Linked DNA regions of Luteitalea sp. TBR-22. The protein of the gene in region 1 interacts with the protein of each later gene in a pairwise test. Links are inferred from orthologs where the notes say so. Each region holds a gene or a part of one and is shown on either strand. Other genes may lie near its edges.

Region 1 (3,703 bases):
CACCGGCGTCGTGGTGGTGCCCTGGGCCGGCGGCGTCACCACACCCGACGCTCCGGGGGCTGCGGGCGCTCCAGGGGCGGCCGTCGGGCTGCCCTCGGTGCCGGGCGTACGCTGCGCCAGCGTCGTCTTGACCTGCTCCCGCAGCGCCGCGCCCTTGACGAGGAACTCGCTCTCGATGAATTCCTCCTCCAGCTTGTCCAGCAAGGGGAGGGCCTCCGCCTCGAGCCTGACGGTCACCAGGGCCTCGGCCAGGTAGTAGTACACCGCGTCGCGGCCGGTGAACTGCGGGTCTTCCTGCAGGACCTGGCGGAAGCGCGAGATGGCGCCGGGGTACCAGCGGGCCCGGTGGTAGAAGTAGCCCACCTTGTAAATCGACTCGCTGAGGCGGTCGCGCGCGATCCGTTCCTTTTCCTGGACGTCGGGCATCAACGGGCTGTTGGGGTAGCGGGTGCGGAAGGCCTCGAACTGCTCCAGCGCCGCCCTGGTCTCGGTCTGGTCGCGCTCGGCCTTCGGCATCTGCTCGAAGTGCGTCATCGCCAGCTTGAACTGCGCGTAGTCGGCCTTCTGGTGGGTCGGGAAGTACGACAGGAACTCCTGGAACTCGCGCTCGGCGCGCAGCTTGCCCTCGGTGGTGCCGTCGTTGAGGTACGCGTCGCCGAGCCCCAGCTTGGCGTCGGCGCGCAGCGGGCTCTGCGGGTAGCCGTCCACCAACTGCTGGAAGTACTCGCGGGCCGTGAACCACTTGCGGTCGGTCATCGAGGCCTGGCCCTGCTCGTACAAGTACTTGTCGGGCTCGGTGACCCCGGTGGGGATGTTGCCGCGCTTGGTGGCGCACGCGCCGGCCATCACCGCGAGGCCGAGCACCACTGCCAGCCGGAGACGTGCCATCACCATCGTCATGCGCGTTCGGTCCGTAGCCATGCGTATTCTTCTGTCAGTCCCTGCTCGAGCGTCACCGACGGGACGAAGCCGAGGTCGGCCCTCGCCCGGCTCGTGTCCGCGTACGTGTCGCGCATGTCGCCCTTCTGGGGCGGCTGCTGGTCGATCTCCACGGCGCGCCCGACGAGGCGCCCGATGATCTCGAACACCTGGTTGACGGTCACCCGCGACCCGCCGCCGATGTTGTACACGCGGCCCGGTGCGCCGAGGGTGGCCGCCGCGACCGTGGCGGTCACCGCATCGGCCACGTACGTGAAATCCCGCGTCTGCTCGCCGTCGCCGAAGCGCGTGAGCGGCTTGCCTGCCATGGCGGCCGTGAGGAAGCGATGGAACCCCATGTCGGGCCGCTGGCGGGGGCCGTACACGGTGAAATAGCGCAACGCCGTGAACGGCAGCCCATGGTTGGCAAAGTACAGGTGCCCGAGGTGCTCGGCGGCCAGCTTCGACACCCCGTACGGGGAGAGCGGCTGCAAGCGCTGATCCTCCCGCATCGGGATCGGGGCCTCGTCGCCGTACACCGAAGACGTCGAGGCATAGACGAAGCGCTCGAGCGGCCGGCCGGCGCACTCCTCGAGCAGCCGTTGCGTCGCGGCGATGTTGTTGCTCACGTAGACGCTGAAGTCGCGGCCCCAGCTCTTGCGGACGCCGGCCTGCGCGGCCAGGTGGAAGACGTGGGTGACGCCGTCGAGCAGGGCCGCCAGGTCGGTGTCGAGCAGGTCGTCCTCGACCAGTTCGAAGCGCGCCGACTGGCGTGCCCCGGCAAGGTTCGTCTCCTTGAGCGCGCGCGGGTAGTAGTCCGTGAAGCAATCGATGCCGACCACGTCGGCGCCCTGCGCCAGCAGGCGGTCGGTCAGCGTCGAGCCGATGAAGCCCGCCGCGCCGGTCACGAGTGCCCTCACGAGAAGATCTCCCTCAACGCCACCGGCAGGCGGCAGGGCCGCCCGTCGCGGTTGACGGGTACGTGCATCGTCCGGGCCGTCGCCAGCACGCGGGCGTCCTCCAGCCGGACCAGCTCATAGGTGAACTCGACCCGAAGCGCGCTCGCCATGCGGCCCGTCGTCCGGATCTCCAACTCGTCATCGTACCGCGCCGGGTGCAGGTACGTGCAAGTGGCCTCGATGACGGGCAGGCTCACGCCGTCGGCTTCGAGAGCCTTGTAGCTCCAGCCGAGCTGTCGCAGCAGCTCGACGCGGCCGACCTCGAACCAGGCGAAGTAGTTGCCGTGGTAGACCACCCCCATCTGGTCGGTCTCGGCATAGCGGACGCGGATGCGGGCAGCGCCCGCCACCCGGCTCATCGCGCGCCGCGCGCCTGCCAGCCACGCGTGCCGGCGGCCCGCAGGTCGGCCATCGCCGCGGCGGGATCGGCGGCGGCGAACACGGCCGCGCCAGCCACCAGCACGTCGCCTCCCGCGGCGACCACGGCTTCGGCCCGACCGGGATCGACCCCGCCGTCGACGGTGATCAGGGCCTGGCTCCCCGCCCGATCCAGGAAGTCGCGCAGCCGGCGCAGCCGGTCGTAGCTCCGCTCGATGAACGCCTGCCCGCCAAAGCCCGGGTTGACCGACATGAGGATGACGATGTCGAGGTCGGGCGCGATCTCGGCGAGCGTGTCGAGGGAGGTGGCCGGGTTGATCGCCACGCCCGGCCGAGCGCCCAGCTGCCGGATCCGATGCACCAACCGGTGCAGGTGGTCGGTGGCCTCCACGTGTACCGAGAGGGACGCCGCGCCGGCCTCCACGAACTGATCCACGTACCTTTCCGGCTCGACGATCATCAGGTGCACGTCGAGGGGCACCGGCGACACCCGCTTCAGGGCCGCGACGACGGGCAGGCCGATGCTGATGTTGGGCACGAAGCGGCCGTCCATCACGTCGACGTGAATCCAGTCGGCGCCGGCCGCCGCCACCTTCCGCACGTCTTCGCCGAGCGCGGCGAAGTCGGCGCTCAACACCGACGGCGCGAGACGCACGCTCACCGGCTGACCTCCAGGGAAATGGCGTCGCCGGGCGCAATCTGGAAGCCGCCGAGCGGCGACTGTCGCAGGACGATGCCGGGGGGAACGCCGGGGTAGGGCTGCTCGGCCACCAGCGCCACGCGGAAGCCCCGCACCCGCAGCACTTCCGCGGCCCGCTGGGCGTTGACGCCGATCAGGTCGGGCATGACGTAGGTGGCACCCCGCTCGCCGCGGTTGACCAGCAACGACACGGTGTCGGCCGCGGCGCCGGGCGCCGGGTTCTGCGACACGACGATGCCGGCGGGGAAGGCCGAGGAGCGGATGGCGGCGAGACCCCGGATGCCGACCCCCTCACTCTCGAGGCGCAGCTGCGCGGTGCGCTCAGTGAGGCCGGTCACGGCGGGCACGCGGCTCACGGTCGGCCCGGCACTCAACCACACCTTCACGCTGCGCGGGCGACGAGCGGTGCTGCCCGACACGGGATCCTGCGCGAGGATGAGGCCTGCCGGTACCTTCGGGTCGGAGCGCCGCGACTCTTCGACCTTGAGCGGCAGGCCGAGTTCGGTGAGCGAGGAACTGGCCTGGTTGACGGTGCGCCCACGCAGGTCGGGCACGCGCACGTCGCGCGTCCGCAGCGCGAGCCGCATCGCCATGCCGAACGAGACGGCGTACGTCAGCCCGAGCAAGGCCAGCAGCACGAGCAACTTGCCCGCGCCCCAGACCCGTCCGGTGAACCCTCGACCCGATTCCATCAGCACACCATTCTAGTCGGCAGTCGGCAGTGGGCAGTCGGCAGTCGGCAGTCGGC
Region 2 (4,187 bases), 350 kb from region 1 along the record:
GAGCGGCGGGGCACCAGGAGGATGTCGTCGAAGGTGAGCGCGGTCTGCAGGCCACGCTCCACTTGTTCAGCGGGCGAGAGGGCGGCGAGGGTGTCCGTGGTCGTCATGGGATCAGGCACGTGAAGACACGAAAGGCCGACAGACGTCGGCCTCGTGGTGTTCGAACGGACGGGGAGCGGTGACGCGCGCCATCGCCTGCGTCACAGGCCCGCCCCGTGGCACTTCTTGTACTTCTTGCCGCTGCCGCAGGGGCAGTCGTCGTTGCGGCCGACCTTCGGCACGTCGCGACGCACGGTCCGCACGCCGGCGTCGTCGCCGCCGACGCGCGCCGGCCTGGGGGGCGCCGCTGCCGCGGCGGCGGGGGCGCCGAACAGGGCGCCGGCCGACGATGGCGCAGGCCGGTTCTCCTGCACGCGCTGCGGGCGCTGGAAGATGTCGGGCGTGGCCGGCGGCCGCTGCACCGCCGGGACCGGCGCGGCCTGGCGCGGCGCGGGCGCGGCGGGCGCGGTCACCGTCGCCTCGTCGCTGGCCTCGAGCGCCTCGGCGGGCGAGGGCTCCGAGCGGCCGAACATCGGCCGCAGCCGCCACAGGTAGCGGACGGTCTCCTCGTCGACGCGCTGCTTCATCGCCTCGAAGAGCGCGTAGCTCTCCTTCTTGTACTCGACGAGCGGGTCGCGCTGGCCGTAGCCCCGCAGCCCGATGCCTTCCTTCAGGTGATCGAGGCTGTAGAGGTGATCCTTCCACTGCCCGTCGACCACCTGCAGCATCAGGTTGCGCTCGATCGGCGCCAGCACGCTGCGACCGGCCATCGAGAGGCGCGCGTCACCCTCCACCGTCTTCATCTGCTCGAAGAAGGTGGGTCCGGCGATCTGCGGGATGACCTCCTCCGGCAGCTGCAGCAGGTCGCGACCGACGGCCGCTTCCTTCTCCGCGTAGGCGTCCTCGACCTCGTCCCAGAGCTCGGTGCGGATCTGCTCGGCGGTCATCGTCTCGAGCGGCAGGTCACGCAGGATCTGCTCGTCGACGCCGAAGACCCGCTCGATCTCCTCGCGCAACTGCGCCAGGTCCCACTGCTCGGGGTGGTCCTTCACGCCGGCGTACTCGCTGACCAGCGCGCCGACCAGGTCCTCGGCCAGCACCATCAGGTACTCGCGCGAGTCGACCTCGCCGTCCTCGAGGCGGATGCTGCCCTCGAGCAACTGCCGACGCAGCGCGTAGACGCTCTCGCGCTGCTTGTTCATCACGTCGTCGTACTCGAGCAGGTGCTTGCGGATGCCGAAGTTCTGGGCCTCGACCTGCTTCTGCGCGCGCTGGATGGCCCGGGTGACCATCCGGCTCTCGATCGGCACGCCTTCTTCCATCCCGAGGCGCTGCATCAGCCCCGAGATGTTGGCCGACCCGAAGATGCGCATCAGGTCGTCCTCGAGCGACAGGTAGAAGCGCGAGGAGCCCGGGTCGCCCTGGCGACCGGCCCGGCCGCGCAACTGGTTGTCGATGCGCCGCGACTCGTGGCGCTCGGTGCCGACGATGTGCAGGCCGCCGAGGGCGATCACCTGCGCGTGCTCGGCCCGACACTCGTCGTCGAAGCTCTTGAAGATCGCGTTCCAGGTCGGCGTCGGCACCCGGTAGAAGTTGTCGACGTGGCGGAAGTAGACGAACTCCTCGTCGTCGACGTACTTCTCCTGGCCGCGCGGCACCTTCTCGGCGACTTCCTCGGCCAGGCACTGCTGGCGGGCCATGTGCTCGGCGTTGCCGCCCAGCAGGATGTCGGTGCCGCGGCCGGCCATGTTGGTGGCCACGGTGACCTTGCCCAGCCGACCGGCCTGCGCGACGATCTCGGCTTCCTGCGCGTGGTACTTGGCGTTGAGCACCACGTGCTTGACGCCCTTGCGCTTGAGCATCGTCGACAACAGCTCGGACTTCTCGACCGAGACCGTGCCGACCAGCACCGGGCGCCCCTTGGCCTGCTGCTGCGCGATGTCCTCGACGATCGCGTCGTACTTCTCGCGCTGCGTGCGGTAGACGGTGTCGGGCTCCTCGACGCGGATCAGCGGCCGGTTGGTCGGCACCGAGATCACGTCGAGCTTGTAGATCTTGTTGAACTCCTCCGCCTCGGTGTCGGCGGTGCCGGTCATGCCGGCGAGCTTCTCGTACTTGCGGAAGTAGTTCTGGAAGGTGATGGTCGCGAGCGTCTGGTTCTCGCGCTCGATCTTCACGCCTTCCTTGGCCTCGACGGCCTGGTGCAACCCGTCGCTCCAGCGACGCCCCGGCATGATGCGGCCGGTGAACTCGTCGATGATGACGACCTGCCCCTCGTCGTTGACCATGTAGTCGACGTCGCGACGGAACAGCGTGTGCGCCCGCAGGCCCTGCTGCACGTGGTGGAGCAGGGGCATGTTGGCCGGGTCGTACAGCCCCCCGGGCTGCAGCCGGTGCGCGAGCAGCTGCTCGGCGTGCGCCATGCCGCCTTCGGTCAGCGTCGCCGTCTTGTGCTTCTCGTCGACGATGTAGTCGCCGGTCGCCTCGAGCGCCTCGCGCTCCTCGGCCTTGACCTGTCCCTGGATCACCGCGCCCGGCTTCAGCTTCGGGATGATGCGGTCGACCTCGTAGTACAGGTCGGTGGACTCCTCGGCCGGGCCCGAGATGATCAGCGGCGTGCGCGCCTCGTCGATGAGGATCGAGTCCACCTCGTCGACGATCGCGTAGAAGTGCGGCCGCTGCACCATCTGCGACAGCTCGAACTTCATGTTGTCGCGCAGGTAGTCGAACCCGAACTCGTTGTTGGTGCCGTAGGTGATGTCGGCCGCGTACTGCCGCTGCCGCTCGTCGTCGCGCAGGTCGTGCTGGATGACGCCGACCGACATCTCGAGGTAGCGGTAGATGCGGCCCATCCACTCCGAGTCGCGGCGGGCCAGGTAGTCGTTCACCGTGACGACGTGCACGCCCTTGCCGGCCAGCGCGTTGAGGTAGGCCGGCAGCGTCGCGACCAGCGTCTTGCCCTCGCCGGTCTTCATCTCGGCGATGCGCCCGCGGTGCAGGACGATGCCGCCGATCAACTGGACGTCGTAGTGGCGCATGTGCACCACCCGACGCCCGGCCTCCCGGACGACGGCGAAGGCCTCGGGCAGCAGGTCGTCGATCGACTCGCCGCGCGCCAGGCGCTCCTTGAACTCGGCGGTCTTGCCACGCAGCTGGGCCTCGGTGAGCTGCTGCATGGCAGGCTCGAGCCCGTTGATGCGAGCGACGAGCGGCTGAATCCGCTTCAGCTCGCGTTCGTTCTGCGTGCCGATGACCTTGGCGAGTAGGGTATCGAGAACCAAAGGGTCTACCAGGAGGCGGGCCCGGAAGCGGGCACCGCGATCCTCCGATTGTAGGGAACGGCTGGAGGGGAGGCAACCCTGCGCGTCCGGAGCGCAGGTCCTGCCGCGCCGGCTAACGAGCGTCGCGCGCCACGAGGTACTGCAGCGGATTGACGGGGCGACCGTCGATCCACACCTCGTAGTGGAGGTGCGAACCGGTCGAGCGGCCGGTCGAGCCCGCCTCGCCGACGACCTGCCCACGCGTCACCGAGGTCCCCGGGCGGACCCGGTAGCGGGACAGGTGGGCGTAGCGGGTCTCGATGCCGAACCCGTGCGACACGATCACCAGGTTGCCGTACTCGGGGTGGTACCGTGCGTCGGTCACCACGCCGTCGGCCGTGGCGAAGACCGGATCACCGAGGTCGACGTCGAGGTCGAGCCCCGGATGCATGCTCGCGGCCGCGGTGAAGGGGTCGCGGCGGGTGCCGAAGCTCGACGACAGGGCGCCGAGGGCGGGCCAGATGGCCGGCGTGGCGCGGGCCAGGGCGGCGCGGCGCTCGAGGCGGGGCCGGGCCGTTTCCAGCCGCGACTCGAGGGCCGACAGCATCTGCCGCACCACCCCGACGGCATCAGGTTGCGCGGTCGGCCCGGTCAGGGCGATGCGCGCGGCTTCCGGCGACAGGCCGCCGAGCGCCGACTGCTGGACGCCCTTGGGCAGCCGTCCCATCGCCGTCCGCTCGGTGGCCGACGGCGACAGCTTCGAGATGTCGTCCACGACCGACTGCAGCGACGTGATCTGGGAGGTCAGCGCCCCGGTCGCCGAGCGCATCGTCTCGTTCTCGGCGCGCAGGGCCGACAGTTCGCTCTCCAGCGACGCCCGCTGCCAGG

Evidence for each region. The genes of interacting proteins can lie anywhere in the genome.
Region 2: the proteins of TBR22_RS14160 (region 1) and secA interact in binary tests that used the Escherichia coli proteins (3 or more experiments, as listed by UniProt). The link is inferred for Luteitalea sp. TBR-22 from one-to-one orthologs.

What each region holds. Positions count from the first base shown.
Region 1 is NZ_AP024452.1:3,419,795-3,423,497, reverse strand. Bases 536-3,506 are described here. They hold TBR22_RS14160 (thioesterase family protein), read right to left. Parts: upstream 2,237-3,506; coding sequence 1,835-2,236; downstream 536-1,834. Other genes in these bases: TBR22_RS14150 (PASTA domain-containing protein), read right to left, coding at 2,913-3,506; rpe (ribulose-phosphate 3-epimerase), read right to left, coding at 2,233-2,910; TBR22_RS14165 (NAD-dependent epimerase/dehydratase family protein), read right to left, coding at 897-1,838; TBR22_RS14170 (outer membrane protein assembly factor BamD), read right to left, coding at 536-921. In the rest of the region: more of TBR22_RS14170, read right to left, coding at 1-535; more of TBR22_RS14150, read right to left, coding at 3,507-3,647.
Region 2 is NZ_AP024452.1:3,073,767-3,077,953, forward strand. What follows is about bases 1-3,707. They hold secA (preprotein translocase subunit SecA), read right to left. Parts: upstream 3,321-3,707; coding sequence 201-3,320; downstream 1-200. Other genes in these bases: guaB (IMP dehydrogenase), read right to left, coding at 1-107; TBR22_RS12660 (M23 family metallopeptidase), read right to left, coding at 3,433-3,707. In the rest of the region: more of TBR22_RS12660, read right to left, coding at 3,708-4,187. UniProt on the Escherichia coli protein: Required for protein export, interacts with the SecYEG preprotein conducting channel.